DNA from 2 places in the Oerskovia sp. USHLN155 genome. Region 2 is predicted to be linked to the other one. Evidence: predicted binding sites of a transcription regulator. Region 2 holds the regulator's gene; the other holds the start of a gene.
What was found. Region 2 encodes Rex, which represses fermentation and respiration genes when NADH is low (regulators of the CRP and FNR family bind a similar motif). Its sites were predicted from a motif close to CTTGTGAANNNNTTCACAAG; they were not measured.
Positions count from the first base shown of each region.

Region 1: a site for Rex is predicted at 1,679-1,698, ahead of mqo (malate dehydrogenase (quinone)). Genes of this name have one in related genera too.

Region 1 covers NZ_JBBCXG010000002.1:259,650-270,328, forward strand. The annotation lists gene nirB (nitrite reductase large subunit NirB) at 1-1,473, opposite strand, end outside; gene mqo (malate dehydrogenase (quinone)) at 1,713-3,218, shown strand; gene WFH32_RS04100 (acyl-CoA thioesterase/bile acid-CoA:amino acid N-acyltransferase family protein) at 3,358-4,599, opposite strand; gene WFH32_RS04105 (hypothetical protein) at 4,670-4,870, opposite strand; gene WFH32_RS04110 (helix-turn-helix domain-containing protein) at 4,960-5,913, shown strand; gene WFH32_RS04115 (aldo/keto reductase) at 6,026-6,856, shown strand; gene WFH32_RS04120 (NAD(P)-dependent oxidoreductase) at 6,856-7,740, shown strand; gene WFH32_RS04125 (siderophore-interacting protein) at 7,825-8,640, opposite strand; gene WFH32_RS04130 (fatty acid desaturase family protein) at 8,818-9,915, shown strand; gene WFH32_RS04135 (GyrI-like domain-containing protein) at 9,984-10,616, opposite strand.
Region 2 covers NZ_JBBCXG010000007.1:85,211-95,889, reverse strand. The annotation lists gene WFH32_RS11485 (LCP family protein) at 1-304, opposite strand, end outside; gene ccsB (c-type cytochrome biogenesis protein CcsB) at 474-1,436, opposite strand; gene resB (cytochrome c biogenesis protein ResB) at 1,433-3,310, opposite strand; gene WFH32_RS11470 (cytochrome c biogenesis CcdA family protein) at 3,310-4,134, opposite strand; gene WFH32_RS11465 (TlpA family protein disulfide reductase) at 4,138-4,755, opposite strand; gene WFH32_RS11460 (histidine phosphatase family protein) at 4,808-5,497, opposite strand; gene WFH32_RS11455 (MarR family winged helix-turn-helix transcriptional regulator) at 5,589-6,098, opposite strand; gene WFH32_RS11450 (YceI family protein) at 6,295-6,846, shown strand; gene WFH32_RS11445 (redox-sensing transcriptional repressor Rex) at 7,048-7,749, opposite strand; gene WFH32_RS11440 (glutaredoxin family protein) at 7,845-8,180, opposite strand; gene WFH32_RS11435 (HAD family hydrolase) at 8,287-9,096, shown strand; gene WFH32_RS11430 (30S ribosomal protein bS22) at 9,286-9,384, opposite strand; gene WFH32_RS11425 (acetoin utilization protein AcuC) at 9,577-10,679, opposite strand, start outside.

The DNA.
Region 1 (10,679 bases), on a different contig from region 2:
CTCGCACATCGCGTTCGACACCGTGACGCCGGCCGCCTCGAGCGACGTGTTGACGATCTTGGTGAGCACCGGTACGCACGACCCGCACACGGTCCCGGCCTTGGTGCACGCCTTGACCTCGCCCAGGCTCGTGCAGCCGTGCTCGGTCACCGCCCCTCGGACCGTCCCGGCGGTGACGTTCGCGCACGAGCAGACCACGACGTCGTCGGGCAGGTCGCCGCCGAGCGCCGGGGCGCCGCCCTCCGGGGCGAGGAACGCCGACGGGTCGGCGCCCAGCGAGCGGCCCAGCAGGGGCCGCAGCGACGAGTAGAGGGCCGCGTCGCCCACGAACACGCCGCCGAGCAGGGTCCGCGCGTCGTCCGAGACGACGAGCTTGCGGTAGGTCCGCGCGACCGGGTCGGCGAACGTGACCTCGAGCGCGCCGGGCGTCAGCCCGAACACGTCGCCGAAGCTCGCCGCCTCGATGTCGACGCCCTTGAGCTTGGTCCCCTCGGGCGCCGGAGAGTAGGTCGCGCTGCCGCCGAGCAGGCGGTCGACGACGACGTCGGCCATGGCGTTGCCCGGTGCGACCAGGCCCACGCACTGGTCCTCGAACGACGCGCACTCCCCGATGGCCCACACGGCCGGGTCCGAGGTGTGGCACGCCGCACCGACGACGACGCCGCCGCGCTCGCCGATCGCGAGGCCCGCCTCGCGTGCGACGCGGTCCCGGGGCCGGATGCCCGTCGAGAAGATCACGACGTCGGCGGGGACCCGCGACCCGTCCGACAGGTCCATGCCCCCCACGGCGCCGTCGCCCGCGGCGGTGAGCCCCGTGGCGCCGGTCGAGGTGCGGACGTCGATCCCACGGTCGGTCACGAGCACGCGCAGCGCCTCGCCGCCCGCGTCGTCGAGCTGGACGCTCATGAGCCGGTCGGCGAACTCGACGACCGTCGCGGCCGCGCCGAGGGTCTGGAGCGCGGCCGCGGCCTCGAGCCCCAGCACGCCTCCCCCGACCACGACGCCGTGCAGCGGGCGCCCCAGGCGCGCGGTGCGCAGCCCGACGTACTCGCGCAGCCCCTCCAGGTCGGCCAGGGTGCGGTAGCTGAAGACGCCCGGCAGGTCGGTGCCCTCGGTGCGGGGCGTCCAGGCCCAGGAGCCCGTGGCCAGGACCAGGTGGTCGTAGGCGAGCACGCGCCCGGACCTCGTCGTGACGGTCTGCGTCTCGCGGTCCACGGCAGCGACCGCGTCGCCCGTGACGAGCTCGGTGCGCGGGTCCGCCCAGACCGAGGGCTCCATCGTCAGGTCGTCCGCCGAGCGTCCCGTGAAGTACTCGGACAGGTGCACGCGGTCGTACGGGGCCCGGTCCTCGTCCCCGACGACGGACACGTGCCACGCCCCCTCGGGAGAGCGTGCGATCATCTGGCTCACGAACCGGTGGGCGACCATGCCGGCGCCGACCACCACGACGCGGCCGGGGGTGGGAGTGCTCATGTGGGGGGCCTCACGAGAAAGGTCGGGCGTGGACGGGGCGAGTCGGGTCGCGGGGGGCGAGTGCGACCGTCAGGACCATCCTGGCGCATAGATACGAGGTTTCTGGTCAAAACACCAGATCAGCGCGTCGCGGGGACCTAGGACGCGACGTCCAGGGACCTTGGTCCCGAAAAAGTGTGACGCACGACCGTGACGGACGGCACAGCATGTGCACTCCTTCACAAGCGTAAAATCGAGCGGTGGCGACTAAGAAGACAACGGGTCAGAACACCATCGACGTAGCCCTCATCGGCGGCGGCATCATGAGTGCGACCCTCGGCGCCCTCCTGAAGCTCCTCGAGCCCACGTGGACCATCAAGGTCTTCGAGCGCCTCGACGCGGTAGCCCAGGAGTCCTCCAACCCGTGGAACAACGCTGGCACCGGCCACGCTGCGCTCTGCGAGCTGAACTACACCCCCGAGAAGGCCGACGGGACCGTCGAGATCTCCAAGGCGGTCGCGATCAACGAGCAGTTCGAGGTGTCGCGCGAGTTCTGGCACCACCTGCTCACCGGGGGCCACCTGCCCGAGCCCGCGAGATTCATCAGCCACACCCCGCACATGACGTTCGTGCGCGGCGCGGCCAACGTGGACTACCTCAAGCGCCGCTTCACCGCGCTGAGCGCCCACCCGCTGTTCAGCGAGCTCGAGTTCACCGACGACCCCGCGGTCATCGCGCAGTGGGCACCCCTGCTGGTCCTCGACCGGGACGGCGACGAGGCCGTCGCCGCGACCCGCGCGACGAGCGGCACGGACGTCGACTTCGGTGCGCTCACCGCGCAGCTCTTCGACTTCCTCACGGCCCACGACGTCGAGCTCAACCTCCAGCACGAGGTCAACCGCCTCAAGAAGCGCAAGGACGGCACCTGGGACGTCACCGTCAAGGACGTGTCCTGGAACGCCAAGCAGGGGCCGCGCACCGTCAACGCCCGCTTCGTGTTCGTCGGCGCCGGCGGCGGCGCCCTGCCGCTGCTGCAGAAGGCCGGCATCAAGGAGGCCAAGGGCTACGGCGGCTTCCCCATCAGCGGAGAGTTCCTGCGCACCGACAACCCGGAGATCGTCGCCCAGCACCAGGCCAAGGTGTACGGCAAGGCCGACGTCGGCTCGCCGCCCATGTCCGTCCCGCACCTCGACACGCGCGTGGTCGACGGCAAGACGTACCTGATGTTCGGCCCCTACGCCGGGTTCAGCCCCAAGTACCTCAAGAAGGGGTCGCTGCTCGACCTCTTCACGTCGCTGCGGACCCACAACATCGGGTCCATGCTCGGCGCGGGCCTCAAGAACATCGACCTCACGCAGTACCTGGTCGGCCAGCTCGTCGCGAGCCCCGAGGCCAAGTTCACGGCGCTCCAGGCGTTCATGCCCACGGCCCACCCCAAGGACTGGGAGAAGATCACCGCGGGCCAGCGCGTGCAGGTCATCAAGAAGGACCCGGTCAAGGGCGGCGTGCTCGAGTTCGGCACCGAGGTCATCGCGGCCGCGGACGGCTCGATCGCCGGCCTGCTCGGCGCCTCGCCGGGCGCCTCGACCGCGGTCCCCGCGATGATCGACGTCCTCGAGCGCTGCTTCCCGCAGCAGTTCGCGACGTGGCGCCCCGCGCTCGGAGCCATGATCCCGAGCCTCGGCCAGGCCACGTGGGAGGCCACCGAGCTCGACTCGCTCTCCGCCTCCGCGGGTCCCTCGGAGGAGGCGGTCGGCGCCCGCTGACCCCGCCCCCGCAACGCACCGGCGCCCCGGTCTCCTTCGTGGAGACCGGGGCGTCGTGCTGCGCTCGGGGTCGGGTCCCGCAGGCCGCCGCGGGCAGCCGCACGTCGCGAGCCGCGAGCCGCCCGAGCCTGGGCCCCTGCTAGTGATGCGCCTCCGCCAGCACCTCCTCGACGGCGTTCCAGAACTCGACGCGGGCCTGGTGCGTCGCGGCCGGGACCGCACCCGACTCGTCCAGCGACACGGGCAGGTACGGCGCCAGGGCGATGTAGTGTCCCGCGTCCTCCTGCACGACCGAGCGAACCCTCGTCGGGTCGCCGAACCGGGTCATCGCGTCCGTGAGCAACGGGCACGCTACCCACACGGGGTCCGCCGTCCCGCACGCGAGCACCGTCGGGCCGACGATCGTGCTGCCGTCCACGAGCGCCTCCGGAGGCGGCGCAACGTCCCGCCGGTACTCGGCGCACGGCATGCCGACACCGTCGAGAGTCCAGGCCGACACCTGCCCGTTCGGATACCCGCAGCCCAGGCGGCCCGCCCCGGTCGGCGCGAAGGCGCCGTACACCTCGTCAGGGCGGGTGGCGGCGAGCCACAGTGCCATCTCCCCACCGCGTGAGACGCCGAACGTGAACACCCGGGCGAGGTCGACGCCAGGCTGCGCCCGCAGCCACGCCAGCCCGGTGAGGAACGTCTCGACGGGCACGTTCTCCAGCTGCGGCGGCTGCCCGGGGCTCTTGAAGTAGCTGATCGCCAGGGCGGGGTAGCCGAGCGCAGCGAGGTGCGTCGCCGCCGCACGAGCATAGGCAAGTCCGCCGTCAGACCCGCTGAAGACGAGCACGGCAGGCGTGGGGTCGTCGGCGGTGAAGTCGGTGGGCACGGCGTAGGCGGCGACCATGCCGTCGTCGGTCACGTCCTGGACATCGACGTCGGCCCCGTAGCCGCGCCGCTCGACGACGGCCTCGGTGAGGACGTCGTCGTCGACGCTCACGACGAGGCGGACGTCGTGGTCTACCGACAAGGCGTCCGGGCTGGACGGGCTGGTACCGGTCATCGACCAGAACGGCCCCATCGCGTCGGCCGTGGTCCACGACCCTTCGGTCGGTGCCGTCGTCGCGAGGTCCACCCGTCCGTCCTCGTCCGCCACGAACGTCGCACGCGACGACATCGCGCTCCCCTCGAGCTCCGTCGTCGCGACCAGTCGCACCTCGCGACCCGCGCCGAGCCCGGTCAGCGTGATCGCGAGCGGGTCGAACGCCCCGTCCTGCGGGGCGACCTCGATCGCCGGTTCCTGCTCGGGCGACGCAGAGCACCCTGCGAGAGCCAGCAGCGAGGCGGTCAGCAGGAGGGCAACGGCAGGGACATGGTCACGTCGTCGGGAGGCCATGGGCAAATGTTCCCGTACCTCACCAATTCGGCACGACCCGCCACGCCGGACGGTCGGCGCGGCTCTGGTCTCATCCTCGAAGACCTCGCGCACCGACCAGGTCGGCCTGCCGCCGCGGGTCTCCCCGCCCGGCCGGCGGCAGGCTCCAACCGTCGTTCGTCCCGGCGGGGAACCGACCCCCTGCTGGCGGGCGCCGCAACGCCATCACCACGAGCGGCGCCACGAGCGCCGCGATCACGACCAGCCTCATCACGAGCTCCACGATGTCCATGCCTCCAGCGTGGTCCGACCGGGCGACACGCACGAGTGGCAGGAGAGACAGGTGTCGACAAGATCCTGCCACGGGCGTAGCGTCGAGGGATGTTGCGCACAGTGGCGGCCGTCGTCGCCGACGGACTGGCCCCGTTCGAGTTCGGCGTCGTCTGCGAGGTCTTCGGCCTCGACCGCACGGACGACGGCGTCCCCCTGGTCGACTTCCGCGTCTGCGGCCCGGTCGCAGGCGAGCCGGTCCGCACCAGCATGGGCGCCTCCCTGGTCCCCGACCACGGGCTCGACGCGCTCGAGGACGCCGACCTGGTCGCGATCCCCGCGCTCACCATCCGTGACGAGTACCCGCCGGAGATCGTCGACGCCCTGCGCGCGGCCCACGCCCGCGGCGCGGTCCTGCTGAGCGTCTGCTCGGGCGCGTTCCTGCTCGCCGCTGCCGGGCTCGTCGACGGGCGTCGCATCACGACGCACTGGCGCCACGCGGAGGACCTCAGGGCGCGGTTCCCGCAGGTCGACGTGGACCCGGACGTCCTCTTCGTCGACGACGGCGACATCGTCACGAGCGCGGGGACGGCCGCCGGGATCGACGCGTGCCTGCACATCGTGCGCAAGGAGTTCGGCAGCGCGGCCGCCAACGCGATCGCGCGGCGCATGGTCGTCCCGCCCCAGCGCGACGGCGGGCAGCGCCAGTACATCGACCGCCCCGTGCCGGTGTGCGAGGAGCAGAGCATCCGCGACGTGCTCGCGTGGATGAGCGAGCACCTCGACGAGGCTCAGACGGTCGAGGACCTCGCGCGGCGCGCACACCTGTCGACGCGCACGTTCGCGCGGACGTTCGTCGCCGAGACGGGCACGACGCCCATGCACTGGCTCGCGACCCAGCGCGTGCACCATGCGCGGACCCTGCTCGAGGAGTCGGGGCTCGACCTCGAGGAGATCGCACGGCTGTGCGGGTTCGGGTCGGCCGCGCTGCTGCGGCACCACTTCCGTCGCGCGGTCGGTGTCCCGCCCACGGACTACCGGCAGACGTTCCGGCACGCGTCCTGACCCGCACCCCGGTGGGACGCAGCGCTCCGCCGTCGGGCCGTGTCACGTTGCACGACGGCGCCACGCACCTAGGGTCGAGAGGGTCAGGTCCCGTCCGACGTGAGGTGCGCACATGACCATCCCCACCACCCTGCTCTCGTCCGGCCACGAGATGCCGCTCCTCGGCCTCGGGACGTGGCCCCTCGACGACCACGCGTCGGCGAAGGCCGTGGCGGGCGCGATCGGGCTGGGGTACCGGCTGATCGACACGGCGTCGCGCTACGAGAACGAGATCGGCGTCGGGCAGGGCATCGCGGCATCGGGCGTGGACCGCGCCGAGCTGTTCGTCACGACCAAGCTCCGCGGCGACGACCAGGGGTACGACACGACGCGCGACGCCCTGCGCGGGAGCCTCGACCGCCTGGGCCTCGACTACGTGGACCTCTACCTCGTCCACTGGCCGCTGCCCCGCCTCGACGGCTACGTCGAGTCCTACCGGGCGATGATCGACCTGGCCGCCGAAGGCCTGATCCGCAGCGTCGGCGTCTCGAACTTCCGCGAGCACCACCTCGACCGGCTCATCGCCGAGACGAGCCACGTCCCCGCCGTGAACCAGATCCAGCTCTCTCCCGCGCTGGCACGCACGGGCCTGCGACGTTTCCTCACCGAGCGCGGGATCACGGTCGAGGGCTGGAGCCCGCTCGGGCACGAGGAAGGCGTGCTCGACGAACCGGTGATCCAGGAGATCGCCGCGACCCACGGGCGGACGGTCGGTCAGGTCGTGCTGCGCTGGCACGTGCAGCAGGGGATCGTCACCATCCCCAAGTCGGCGAGCCCCGAACGCCAGCGGGCGAACGCCGAGATCTTCGACTTCGAGCTCACCGACGACGACATGACCCAGATCGCGAGCCTCGACCGCGGCGAGGACGCGGCGCGCGACTCCGACGAGCACGAGGAGTTCTGATGAGCGACCTGCCGACCGTCACCGTCCTCGGCACGGGCACCATGGGCACCGGCGTCACGCACTCGCTCCTGCGCGAGGGCTTCGAGGTCACGGTGTGGAACAGGACCGCGTCGCGCGCAGCCCCGCTCGCCGACGCCGGGGCACGCGTCGCGCCGACCGCGGCGCAGGCCGCGCACGGGGCCGACGTCGTCCTGAGCATCTTGTTCGACGCCGCCGCCGTCCTCGACGTCCTGGACGCGGCCGGCCCCTCGGTGGGCACCGGAGCCGTGTGGGTCCAGGCCTCGACGGTCGGGCGCGAGGGCACCGCCCGGATCGTCGAGCGCGCCCGACAGCTCGGCGTGACGCTGGTCGAGGCCAACCTGCTCGGCACCAGGCAGCCGGCCGAGGACGGGCTGCTCACGGTGCTCGCCGCCGGGGACCCCGACGTCCTGGCCGGCATCTCCCCCGTGCTCGACGCGATCTCCGCGAAGGTCGTGGTCGCCGGGACCGAGGTGGGGCAGGGCACGGCGCTCAAGCTCGCGTGCAACGCGTGGCTCGCCGCGATCACGGCCGCGACGGCCCAGTCGATCGCGCTCGCCCGGGCCGAGGGCATCGACCCGCACCTGTTCCTCGACGCCATCGCGGGCGGAGCGTCCGACTCCCCCTACGCCCACCTCAAGGGCGCCGAGATGATCACGGGCGGGTTCGCGCCGCAGTTCGCGCTCGACGGGCTGCGCAAGGACATCGGGCTCATCTCGCAGGCCGCCCAGGGGGCAGGGCTCGACCCGGCTCTCCTCGACGCGCTGTCGAACCTGTACGCGAGCGCGTCCGCGCGCGGGCACGGGGGCGACGACATCGCTGCGGTCTACACGGCGTTCGGGGCACCGCACGCGGGGACGGACTGAACGGAGCGGTCGCGGGCCGGGCGGGCTCGGACGGCCGGACTCGGGCAGGCCCGACCCGGGCCGGGCACGCCGGACGGGCCGCCCTCAGCCCGCCGCGCGCCCGTGCCGCCAGTAGCCGATGAAGTCGACGTTGGCCTTGGGGACGCCGCGCTCGTTCACGAGGTGTCGGCGCGCCCCGGTGACCAGGCCCGACTCCCCCACGACGTACGCGTAGACCTCGCCGGACGGCAGGTCGGCCCTGGTCAGCGCGTCGAGCGCGAGACACCCGGGGACGGCGTGCGGGTCGCCGCCGCACTCGTCGCGCGCGACCCACCGGAGCTCGACCCCGGCCGGGACGCGGAACTCCTGGGCGTCGGCCGCGTGCGGGAGCTCGACGATCGCGAGCCCGCGGGCGTCGTCGGGCAGCGAGGCGCAGATGCCCGCGACCGCGGGCAGACCCGTCTCGTCCGCGACGAGCAGCGTCCAGTCGTGCGGGACGCGCGGGTTGTAGCCGACGCCCTGGTCGAGGATCCCGACGGGGTGGCCGGCGCTCGCACCGAGCGCGAACGCCGACGCGGGGCCGCCGTCCTCGTGCGCGACGAAGTCGATGTCGAGCTCGCTCACGGACGGGCGTACGTCGCGGACCGTGTAGTTGCGCACCCACGGCCGCCGCGTCCTGGGCGTCGCGAGGTACTGCACGTACCAGAGCGCCGACGTCGCGGTCGGCAGTCGCAGCGACTCCTGCTCGTCGCGGGGCAGGAACAGGCGGAACCACTGGTCGAAACCCATGGGAGCGAAATGCTCGATCCCGTCGCCCCCGACCGTGACCCGCACCATCGAGGGGCTCACCCTGCGCGATCCGACCACCTCGGCCGCGATGACCTGCACGACGGACGGCTTGACCATCTGGAACCCGGCCACGACTCTCCTCTGCTTGAACGAAGGCCAGGCTAACCTAACTACTGACCAATCCGCACCCAACCTCCCTGCTTCCTCCACGCCGATCGCGATGTCACACGTAGACTCTGACCATCTGTACAACGGGCATCTCGCTCACCCCGCGGCTGGGAAGTCGACACCCAGCCCTGTGAGGGACGTATGACCGACACTGCAGTCCGCCCTGGATTCCGCCCGACGAAGCCGCGCACCGGTGACGGGACGAGCGTCACCAGCACGTACACCGAGCTCTCCAAGCGCATCCGCGAGGCCGGGCTGCTCGAGCGGACGCACGGCTACTACGGCTGGGTCGCGGCGATCCTCACGCTCGCCCTCGGAGGTGCCGTCGCCGGCTTCGTGCTCCTGGGCGACTCCTGGTTCCAGCTCCTCATCGCGGGCGCGCTGGGGCTCATCCTCACGCAGTTCGCGTTCCTCTCGCACGAGGCCGCGCACCGCACGATCCTCTCGTCGGGTCCCGCGAACGACCGCGTCGGGCGATTCCTCGCCAACGGTGTCGTCGGCATCAGCTACTCGTGGTGGATGAACAAGCACACGCGCCACCACGCGAACCCGAACCGCGTCGGCAAGGACCCGGACATCGAGACCGACACCATCTCGTTCCTCGAGGAGAGCGCGGCCGAGCAGAAGGGCTTCCTCGCCCTCATCACCCGCCACCAGGGCTGGTTGTTCTTCCCGCTGCTGACGCTCGAGGGCATCAACCTGCACATGATCTCGATCCGATCGCTGCTGTCGTCGGCGAAGAGCCGGGCGCGGACCATGGAGCTCGTGACGATCGCCGTTCGCCTCACGCTCTACGTGGGCGTCGTGTTCTGGTTCCTCCCGCTGGGCATGGCCTTCGCGTTCCTCGGTGTACAGCTGGCGGTCTTCGGTGTGTACATGGGCGCCTCGTTCGCGCCCAACCACAAGGGCATGGCCATCATCCCCGCGACCAGCAAGCTCGACTTCCTGTCCAAGCAGGTCCTGACCTCGCGCAACATCACGGGCGGCCGCGTCATGAACGTCCTCATGGGCGGGCTCAACTACCAGATCGAGCACCACCTGTTCCCGAGCATGCCCCGCCCCCACCTCGCCAAGGCCCGTCTCATGGTCCGCGAGCACTGCGCGCGCCTGGGCATGCCGTACACCGAGACCAACCTGCTCGCGTCCTACGCGATCGTCGTGCGCTACCTCAACCGCGTCGGCCTCGCGGCACGCGACCCGTTCGACTGCCCCATGTTCAACCAGCTCCGCAAGGTCTGAGCCTTCTCGCCATCGCTCTTGTCAGAGCCAGCGTGACGCAGAGGTCACGCTCGTTCTGACACGTCGGGTCACTCGGGCCCCGCCCCGTCGAGCGCGCGTACCGGCTGACGCAGCACCGTCCGCAGCTTCTCGGGTGCCGTCCGACGAACGTCGCTGAGGTAGATCTCGTGGTGCGGGCCGTTGAACGTCAGCCCGTGCTCGGGCAGGTACTCGTCGTGCAGCCGCGCGAGCGTCGGCGCCTCGTCGTCGTAGGACCCGACGTGCAGGACCTGCACCGCGTCCCCCTCGTCGTACGTCGCGAAGCGCGCCCGGTCGAGCGCGGGCAGCGCCTTCTTGCGGCGCGTCGCCTCGGCCACGTCGGCCACGAACGCGTCGGTGAGCCAGTCGGGCTGCAGGACCATGAGCGTCCAGCTCCACGCGTCCTTGTCGCGGCGCACGAACGCCGCGGGGTCCTCCGCGGTCCACAACCCTTCGAGCGGCCCGACGACGTAGTCCCTGCCCAGGTCCTTCTTGCTCGCGAACTTCACGGCGTAGGAGAGCGAGAACAGCGCCTCGACCGCCTCGGTGTACGCCGGCGCCGTGTTCGGGTCCCCCTCCCCGTCGATCTGCAGGTACGCGAGCGGCGGCACGACGATCCGTGAGAACTCCCGGGGCGGCGCGTACAGCTCGCGGTGCTCCTTGCGCAGGTCGACCTTGTCCATGGGTTCCTCCAAGACGAACGACGGGTCGAGGGCGCCCCGAGCGCGCGGTGCGCGGCGCCGCCG
Region 2 (10,679 bases):
GGAGCCCTGCGAGAGGGTCCTCGGGGTCCGGTACCGGAGCCGGCGGGCGCTCGGTCTCGGGGGCCACGAGCTCCTTGTTGTCGACCTGCTCGACGTTCCCCAGCGTCCTGACGAGCACGGCCGTCGCACCCGAGGCGCCGAAGGCGAGGACCGCCGTCGTGACGAGCCCGACCGCCCGCAGGGCGCGGTGCTCGCGCCGCGTCCGGACGTGCCGGACCCCGCTCCCGCCGGCCGTCGCCCGGTTCCCGTCCCCTGCACCGTCGGCGCCGTCGATCGGCCGGTCGTCCCCCTGGGTGTCAGTCACGAGGGCAGAGCCTAGCCCTCGCACCTGCGCGCACCGGGGACCCGGCCGCGGAGCGGCGTCCCGTGAGCCTCACGGGACGCCGCTCGTGCGGGGCCCGGGAACGCCCGCAGGGGCCGTCCGCGAACGGGACGGCCCCTGCGGGCAGGCGTGCGGCGGCGTCGCGACGCGCTCACTCCTGCGTCGTGATGCCCGAGTACGAGTGCTTGCCGTTGAAGATCAGGTTGACGCCCGTGAAGTTGAACAGGACGCACGCGTAGCCGACGAGCACGAAGTACGCCGCGCGGCGCCCGGACCAGCCGCGCGTGGTGCGGGCGTGCAGGTAGGCCGCATACACGACCCAGACGACGAAGCTCCAGACCTCCTTGGGGTCCCAGCCCCAGTAGCGGCCCCAGGCGTGCTCGGCCCAGATCGCGCCACCGATGATCGTGAAGGTCCAGAGCACGAACGCGACCGCGTTGAGCCGGAAGCTCAGGGCCTCGAGCTGCGCGGGCCTCGGCGTCGTGTCGAGCCACCGCCAGGCCGGGTGGCCCAGGAAGCCGTTGCCGTTCTCGCGCGAGTCGCGCAGGAGCTGGATCGAGGACATGACGAACGCGACCGTGAAGATGCCCGTGGCGATGATCGCGACGCCCACGTGGATGACGAGCCAGTACGACTGCAGGGCCGGGCTGACCCCGGTCGCCGCGAGGAAGAACGAGTTCTGCGCGACCACGAGGAACAGCACCGCGAGCCCCGTGACGAACGCACCGAGGAACCGCACGTCGCGGCGCAGGCTCACGCCGAGGAAGACCGCCATCGCGACGAACGCGCCGACGAGCGTGAACTCGTACATGTTGGCCCAGGGCGCACGGCCCGCCGCGATGCCGCGGGTCACGATCGCCGCGAGCAGCAGGATCGTCCCGAGCCAGCCCGTGGAGATGCCGATGCCCGCGGCCTTGCGCGAGACCGGCTTGGGCGGGGTGGCCACGGCGACGGCGACCGGGGCGTCGGTGGTCGTGTCGGTCGCGGCCGTCGACGCCGGTTCCGGCTCCTTGGCCCCCAACCGGGACAGGTCGATCGCGAACGCGACGAACGCGACCGTGAGGGCGGTCGCGGCCGCCCACACCAGGTCGGAGCTCAGGTCGGCAACGGTCATCGGTCAGCCTTTCGTGGTCGGTCGGTGCGAGCCTGACCGGTCGAGCGGGGGGAGGACGGGGTGCGTGGCGCAGCGGGGCGCTCGGCGGGTGGGTCGGTCGTGGGCGGGGTGCCGGGCAGCGACTCCACCACGCGGTCGACCTCGCCCTGGAGGCCCGCGTCGTCACCGCGGGCGAGGCCCGCGACACTCACGACGGTACGCCGTGCGGGCGTGGCGCCGTCGGGCGGCTCCTCGCTCCACACGCGCAGCCAGACGCGACGGCGCGGCGTGAACAGCGAGACGGCGAGCCCGCCGAGCGCACCGAGCGCGAAGACGAGGATCCAGACGAGCGCCGGGTCGTGGCGCAGGTCGAGCGCGACGTAGCGCGGGACCTCGCCCTCGGCGAGCGTGATGGTGCCCAGGCCGTCGGGCAGGTCGACGGTCTCACCCGGGGCGACGAGCACCCGGACACGCTCCCCCTCGGCGTCGACCGAGGGCGTGAGCGTGTCGGTGTTGAGGCGGTACACGTTCTGCGGCAGGCCCTCGTCGAGCCCCAGGTCGCCCCGGTAGACCTCGAGGACGAGCAGGGGGTTGATCGGTTGCGGGAAGGTCGAGCGCGCGCCCACCTCGTCGACCTCGGCCGTGGGCAGGAAGTACCCGACCAGCCCGATCTGGTCGAGGCCCGGCGACGTGTCGGGAACCTTCACGACCCCCCGCGAGGTGTACATGGTGTCCTCGGGCAGGAAGGGCACGCGACCGGCGAACGCGACCTGGCCCTCGGCGTCGTGGATGGTGATCTCGGGCGCGTAGCCGTTGCCCTGGAGGTAGATCTTGGCGCCGCCCGCCACGATGGGGTGGTTGACCTTGATCTGCTCCTGCTGGGACGTGCCGTCGGGGTCGCGCACCGTGACGTGGGCCGTGAAGTCGCGCGACTGCGCGAACGCCACGGCGTCCATCGCGAACTGCGCGTCGAACGAGTCGAGCGTCATGGAGAACGGGACGAGCGAGGAGGGGCTGAACAGCGAGCCGTTCTCGAACGTGTCGTAGTCGACGACCGCGTTCGCGAACCCGCGCCCCTCGGTGATGATCGCCTGGCCGCGGAAGTGCAGGAGCTGGCCCGTGGCGACCGCCACGAGCAGCCCGAGCAGCGACAGGTGGAAGACGAGGTTCCCGGTCTCGCGCAGGTAGCCGCGCTCAGCCGCGACCGTGCGCCGCTCGGGCAGGCCACGGGCCGGATCGGCGGGCTCTGTCCCGACGTCGACGCGGAACGTCGGCAGCCAGCGCAGCCGACCACGCAGGTGCTTCACCGCCGCGTCCACGACCTCGTCGGGCGTCGCGGTGCTGGACGTCTCGGCCTTGGCCGGGAAGCGGTCGAAGCGGCGTGGTGTCCGCGGCGGGCGGTTGCGCACGGCCTGCAGGTGCGCCTTGGTGCGCGGCAGGATGCAGCCCACGAGCGAGACGAACAGCAGGATGTAGATCGCGGAGAACCACACCGACGCGTAGACGTCGAAGAACCCGAGCCGGTCGAGCCACTCGCCCGTGCCGGGGTTGTCCTGGAGGTACGTCAGGACGGCGGCCGGGTCCTGGGGGCGCTGGGGCAGCACCGAGCCGGGGACGGCGGCGACGGCGAGCAGCATGAGCAGCATGAGCGCGACGCGCATGCTGGTCACCTGGCGCCACGTCCAGCGCAGCGTGCCGCGCAGGCCGAGCGCGGGGAGCTGTGGGGTGGGGCCGCCGGGGGTGTCGGCATCGGCGGTCTTCGTGCGCCTCTTCCGGCCCGACGGCGCCGCTCCCCGCGCGGGCGCGGTCTCCTCCTCGGCGGTGCTCGCCTCGGGCTCGGGGTGGCTGTAGGCGTCGTCGATGCCCTCGGGGCGGTACAGGTCCTTGTCGCTCATCAGATCACCGTCTCGAAGCCGGTGATGAGCCCGCTGAGGCGCGCGGTCCAGGTGCCCCAGACGCCCGTCACGAGGGCCAGGCCGATGAGGATGAGCATGCCGCCGCCGATGCGCATGATCGCGACGCGGTGGCGGCGGAGGAAGGCCACGGCCTTCTTGGAGCGCTCGAGCCCGATCCCGATGAGCAGGAACGGGATGCCCAGGCCGAGACTGTAGGCGATCCCCAGGATCGCGCCGCGGCCGGCCGTGGCCTCGTCGAGCGAGAGCGCCACGACGGCCGTGAGGGTCGGGCCGATGCACGGCGCCCAGCCGAGGCCGAACACGATGCCGAGCAGGGGTGCCCCCCACAGTCCGGCGGTGGGGCTCACGTGGAGGCGACGGTCCCGCTGGAGGAACGGCATGGCGCCCATGAACGCGAAGCCCATGAGGATCACGACGACCCCGAGGACACGCGTGATGACGTCCTCCCACTCCTTGACGTACACGCCCACGGCGCCCGCAGCCACCATGAGCAGCACGAACACGAGCGTGAAGCCCGCGACGAACAGGCCCACGCCGGTCACGACGCGCCACCGCCCGGTGGTCCGGGCCGTCTTCAGGGCGGTTCCTCCGCCACCCGCACGCGCGCCGGTCGCCCCGGCGTTGGCGGCCGCGAGCCCGCTCACGTAGCCGACGTAGCCGGGGACGAGGGGCAGGACGCAGGGCGAGGCGAACGACACGAGCCCCGCGAGGATGGCGACGGGCACGGCGAGCAGCATCGAGCCGCTGAACGCGGTCGTGGCGAACGTGCTGCCGACGTCGCCGGCGAACGAGAGGGGACCCATGCGTCAGGCGCTCTCGGCGAGCAGGTCGTCGACGAGGGCGCCGAGCGTCGAGCCCTCGGCGCGCCCGATGACGCGCGCGGCGACCCGGCCCTCGCGGTCGAGCACGACGGTCGTCGGCACGGCCTGGAGCGGGACGGAGCCCTCGAGCGTCGCGATGGCCTCGCCGCGCGTGTCCTCGATCGAGGGGTAGGGCACCTCGAACGTGCGCTCGAACGCGAGCGCGGCCCCGGCGTCGTCGGTGCTGTTGATGCCGAGCAGGTGCACCCCGTCGGCCGCGCGGTCTTTCGCGAGCGCGACCAGGTCCGGCGCCTCGGCCCGGCAGGGGGCGCACGAGGCGTACCAGGTGTTGATGACGACGACGTCGCCCAGCCACTGCGAGGTGTCGACCGCGCCGCCCTCGTAGTCCGTGCCGGTCAGGACCACGGGCTCGTCCCGGTCGGAGACGTCCCACGTCTTGACCGAGCCGTCGCCCGAGACGTAGCCCTGGCCCACGACGTCGTCGGGGCTCGTGGCCCCCGACTCCTGGGAGCAGGCGGACAGGACCAGGCCGAGCGAGACGAGAGCGACGATCCCGGAGGTCGCGCGGGCGCGACCCGGCCGGGCACGGAAGGGGCGGATCATGGCAGCACTGTCTCCCACCTGCCTGGGCACAACCTGAGAAGCCGCTGGTGCCTCACGCGCCCGAGACCTTCGCGGCACCGGGCAGCAGGTCCGCGACCGGCTCGGTGTAGTGGATGCCGACGAGGCGGTCGCCGTCGAAGCGCAGCGACGTGAGCGACGCGAGCGAGCACTGGCGGTTGCGCGGGTCGTGCCACAGGCGCTTGCCCTCGAAGGCCAGGCGGGAGATCCAGATCGGGAGCTGGTGGCTCACGAGCACGACCTCGCGCCCCTCGGCCTGGGCACGGGCGTCGTGGATCGCGGCGTGCATGCGCGCGACCTGCTGCTTGTAGGGCTCGCCCCACGACGGACGCATCGGGTTCCACAGGTAGGGCCAGTGGCCCGGGTGGCGCAGCGAGCCGTCGCCCACGCCGAACTTCATCCCCTCGAAGTGGTTGCCGGCCTCGATGAGGCGCTCGTCCGTCCCGAGCGGCAGCCCGAAGGCCTCCGCGACGGGCGTCGCGGTCTCCTGCGCCCGCTGGAGCGGGGACGCGATGACCAGGGCGACGTCGAAGGGCTCGGGGGCGACGTCGTCGGGCAGCGCGGGCGAGCCCTCTGCAGGCTTGCCCGACAGGTGTCCCGCGACGCGACGCGCCATCGTGTGCCCGAGCTCCGAGAGGTGGTAGCCGGGGATTCGACCGTAGAGGATGCCGTCCGGGTTGAAGACTTCACCGTGACGCATGAGGTGGACCGTGGTTGCGACCATGGGGACCAGTGTCCCAAAGTTCTTCCGCGCGCGGTGCACCGGGGCGGCGTGCTCCCGGACACAGGCCCGCCGGGCGCCGGGAAGTCCCGGACTACTGGTTCTCGCGCTCGTCCACGACCCGGCAGGCCTCGGCGATCGCAGCCATGGCCTCGCCGAGGTTGCGGAACTGCTCGGGGGTCAGGACGTCGACCATGAAGCGGCGAACGGCCCGCACGTGGCCTGGCGCGGAGGCGACGAGCTCGGCGTAGCCCGCGTCGGTCATGACGCAGTTCACACCGCGACGGTCGGTCTCGCTCGCGGACCGGCGGACGAGCCCGCGCTGTTCCATGCGGTGGACGGTGTGCGTGACGCGGGACCGGGACCGGGCGAGGCCGTCGGCGAGGGCCGACATCCGCATGGTGTGGTCGCGGGCCTCGGAGAGCCGCACGAGCAGCTCGTACTCGCCGAGCGTGAGGCCCGAGTGCTCCTCGTGGTCCCTGCTCAGGGCTTCGACGAACCGCGCCGTGCCGTCGAGGTACTGGCGCCACGAGTGCTGCTGGCCCTCGTCGAGCCAGGGTGCGTCCTGCGGCGCGACCGCGCGCCTGTCCTGCTGAACCGTCATCTCCGCCTTCATCCGCCACGCCCCCACCGTCCGAACAACCGCCCCAGTCTCCCATCCGGGAACAGGTTCGCTCACCAGGGAATAGAGGGACGGGGGCTTGCGTTGATGCGATCGTATGAAGTTGAATCTTCAACTAATGGCTCGTCGGACGGCGCGCCTGACGCACACGCACCACGACTTCCACAGGAGAACACCCATGGCCACGACCCTTCCCGCCGGACTGACCGCAGGCACCTACGCGATCGACCCCTCGCACTCGCAGGCGACCTTCACGGTCCGCCACGCAGGCATCTCCAAGGTCCGCGGCTCGCTCGCGATCGCCGAGGGCACGCTGAACATCGGTGACGACGTCGAGTCGTCCAACGTCGTCGCGGCGATCGACGCCAAGTCCGTCAACACCGGCGACGCAGGGCGCGACGGCCACCTCCAGTCGGCCGACTTCTGGGACGCCGAGAAGAACCCCACCTGGAACTTCGTCTCGACCGCCGTCGAGGCCGACGACGACGACTTCGTCATCGCGGGCGACCTGACCATCAACGGCGTGACCAAGCCGGTCAAGCTCGAGACCGAGTTCACGGGCACCGCCGTCGACGCGTACGGCAACTCGCGCGCCGGGTTCGAGGCCGAGACCGAGATCTCCCGCAAGGAGTTCGGCCTGACCTGGAACGTGGCCCTCGAGGCCGGCGGCGTGCTCGTCGGCGACAAGATCAAGATCGCGCTCGACCTCTCGGCGATCAAGCAGGCCTGAGCCTCCGCCCCTGACCGGCCTCCGCGTCCCTGACGCGGACCGGTACGCCAGGAGCCGGCGGCCCCGGACCGGGCGCCGGCGCCGGTGGGGGGTGGAGCGGGCGGGCGAGGCGCCCCCGCGGCGCGGCGCGGCGCCGGGGGCCCCCGCGCCCCGCCCCCCCGCCCGGGGCCCCCGGCTCCTGTGCTGTGACGAGCGGTCGGGCTAGGCGCCCGCGCTCCGCGTCTCGGCTCCTTGGCCCTCCTCGCCCCTGCCGCGGTTCGCGAGCGCGCGCGCCTGCGCGTGGAACGCCAGGATCTGCAGCTCGCTGCCCACGTCGACCGACCGCACGATCACGTCCTCTGGGAGCTGGAGCGCACGCGGCGCGAAGTTCAGGATCTCCCGGACACCGGCCTCGACGACCCGCTCGGCGACGTCCTGCGCCACGTGCGCCGGAGTCGCCAGGACGACGATCGTCACGTTCTCGCGGGCGAAGACCTCCTCGAGCGCGTCGACGTGCTCGATCACGAGCCCCGCGGCCTCGGTGCCGACCACGTCCGGCGAGGCGTCCAGCAGAGCCGCGACCTCGAACCCGCGCGTGCCGTAGCCCGAGTAGTTCGCGAGCGCGTGCCCGAGGGAACCGATGCCGACGATCGCGATCCGGTGCTCGTCCTCGACCCCCAGGGCCGAGGTGATGTAGGTCGCGAGCGAGTCGACGACGTAGCCCACCCCGCGCGTGCCGTAGGACCCCAGGAACGACAGGTCCTTGCGCAGCTGCGCCGACCCGACGCCCGCGAGCTCCGCGAGCTCGGTCGACGACGTCGTCTCGACGCCTCGCCCCTCGAGGTCGCGCAGCGCGCGCAGGTACGCGGGAAGTCGCGCCACGGTCGCGCCAGGAATACCGGTATCACCCAGGGTCTCTGCCACCCGAACCACCCATGCTTCGTCGTGTCGTCGTCGCTGACGCTCTCGCTGTCCTGCTGTCTCGGATCATCCCAGGCTCGGCGCCCGGGGACGGAACGTCAGCCGGTGGCGCGTCGCCTCGAGAGCGCTCTGGCGAGCCTCGCTCCGTCGACCTGCCAGAACCCCTGCTGGACGCCGTCCACCGTCACGACGGGGACGTAGTCACCGTACTGCGCCGCGAGGGCGCCGGACGGGTCGGAGTCCACGTCGACCTCGGTCCAGCCCACGCCCTGGTCGGCGCACACCGCCCCGACCACCTCGCGGGCCTCCTCGCACAGGTGGCACCCGACGCGGCCGTAGAGCACGACGCGCGCGGGCGCGCTCGCGGCCTGGTCTGCGTCACGTCCGGCGGCGGTCTCAGGAACCTGTCCTGCGGCGGGATCTGCGGGGCTCACGACCCCAGCCTACGCATCTCGGACACCCCCTCACGCCGCCCGGCCGGCGACCCTGCCCGGTGGGCGCCGTCGGCGAGGGTCTGCGAGCGCCGATAGAGTGGACGACATGCCGACGTCTGCTCCTGGGTCCACCCATCCCACGGCAGCCTTCTTCGACGTCGACAACACCATCATCCGCGGCGCCAGCTCGTTCCACCTGGCGCGGGCGCTGTACCAGCGGGGCTTCTTCTCCACCCCGGACCTCGTGACGTTCGCCTTCCACCAGGCGCGCTACCTCCTGCTCGGGGAGAACAAGCGCCAGATCGACCAGGTCCGCACCCGGGCCCTCGACCTCGTCGCGGGCCGCTCGGTCGCGGAGGTCGTCGCGATCGGCGAGGAGGTCTACGACCAGGTCCTCGCGCTGCGCATCTACCCCGGCACCCAGAAGCTCCTCGACGAGCACATCGCGGCCGGCCACCAGGTGTGGCTCGTGTCCGCGACCCCGCTCGAGATCGGGCAGCTCATCGCGCGTCGTCTCGGGGCGACGGGGGCGCTGGGCACGGTCGCCGAGCACGAGGAGGGCCTGTACACCGGGCGGCTCGTGGGCGACATGATGCACGGGCGGGCGAAGGCCGCGGGCGTCCGGGAGCTCGCGGAACGGCACGGGATCGACCTGTCGGCGTCCTACGCGTACGGCGACTCGCTCAACGACGTGACCATGATGCAGGCCGTCGGCCACCCGTGCGCGATCAACCCCGACGCGCGCCTGCGCCGGCACGCCAAGGACGTCGGCTGGCCGATCCGCGAGTTCCGAGGGCGCCGGCGGCGGGTCGCGGGCCGAGGGCTCAAGACCGCGAGCTGGGCCGGGGCCGCGTGGGTCCTGGGCCTCGTGCTGCGATCGATCCGACGCTCGATCAAGGGCCGCGCCGGGCTCTGAGGCCCCCTCGCCCGGCCCGGGCGCCCCGCCGAGCGTGCAGTTCAGGCTGCCACGGGCCTCCCAGGACCACCCGGGCTGCACGCTCGGCGAGCCAGCCACCCGGCCGGCGTGCTCCAGGCATGCGAAGAGCCCGGCACCCCTGGGGGTTCCGGGCTCTCGCGACAACCTGCGCGTGACCGCGCAGCGCTGCTACTTCTTGTTGCGACGCTGGTGGCGCGTCTTGCGAAGCAGCTTGCGGTGCTTCTTCTTGGCCATACGCTTGCGGCGCTTCTTGATGACGGAGCCCATGGGTCCTCACAATGCTGGATCGGTGTGCGATCGGGATCGCCCCGATCATGGTGGTCCACGGCTGATCGGGAACCGACCAACACGAGAAAAAGTCCGTCTCCTAGACTACCTGCTCCCGGCGGGTGGCCCGAAATCGACGCCGGGTGACGTCGTCGGGCCGCGCGCACGGGGGTGCACCCGGCGAGGCGCAGGTCAGTCGAAGTGCGCGTCGAGCCCCAGGAGCGGGAAGACGGCCTTGCGGGTCGCGACCACGGCGCGGTCCACCTCGTCCTCGGGGTCGTAACCCTTGCCCCACGGCGTGAAGTCGACGTCGCCGTCCCCCATGAGCGCGGGCGTCTCGCGGTGCGCGACCGCGCTGATGTGGTCCCGCCACGCGCCCGGGACGGGCGTCGAGGGGGCGACGGGCGCGTGCACGACCTCGGCCACGACGTTCGACCAGGCGTACGGGACGACCGACGTGACCGAGTACCCGCCCCCGCCCAGGGCTACCCAGCGGCCCTCCGCGAGCTCGTGCGCGAGCTCGTGGACCCAGTGCACGGCCGCACGCTGCGCGTCGACGCTCACGTCGAGGTCGCTCAGCGGGTCGTGCCCGTGCGCGTCGCACCCGTGCTGCGACACGACCACCTGGGGCCGGAACGCCCGGAGCACGGGCGGCACCACGGCGTCCACGGCCCGGAGCCAGCGCTCGCCGTCGGTGCGGCGAGGCAGGGCGACGTTGACCGCGGTCCCCGTGGCCCCTGGCCCACCGGTGTCGGTGGCGTGCCCCGTGCCGGGGAACAGCGTCGCGCCGCTCTGGTGCACCGAGACGGTCAGGACCCGCGGGTCGTCCCAGAACGCCTGCTCGACCCCGTCGCCGTGGTGCGCGTCGAGATCGACGTACGCGACACGCTCGGCCCCGTCGTCGAGCAGCCGGCGGACCGCTGCCGCGGCGTCGTTGTAGATGCAGAAGCCCGACGCCGCACCGCGCTGGGCGTGGTGCATGCCCCCGGCGATGTTGACCGCGTGCAGCGCACGGCCCGACCACACGGCGCCGGCGGCCTCGTACGAGCCGGACAGGATGCGGGCCGCGGCTTCGTGCATGCCCGCGAAGACGGGGTCGTCCTCGGTGCCCAGGCCCAGGGCGGGGTTCTCGACACCGTGCTCCGAGGCGGCGTGGACCGCGGCGACGTAGGCGGGGTCGTGGACGAGGCCGAGCACCTCGTCGGACGCGGGCGAGGTGCCGACGACCTCGACGCCCGGCGCGTCGAGCAGCCCCAGCGCCCGCACGAGGCGCATCGTCAGGTCGAGCCGCGTCG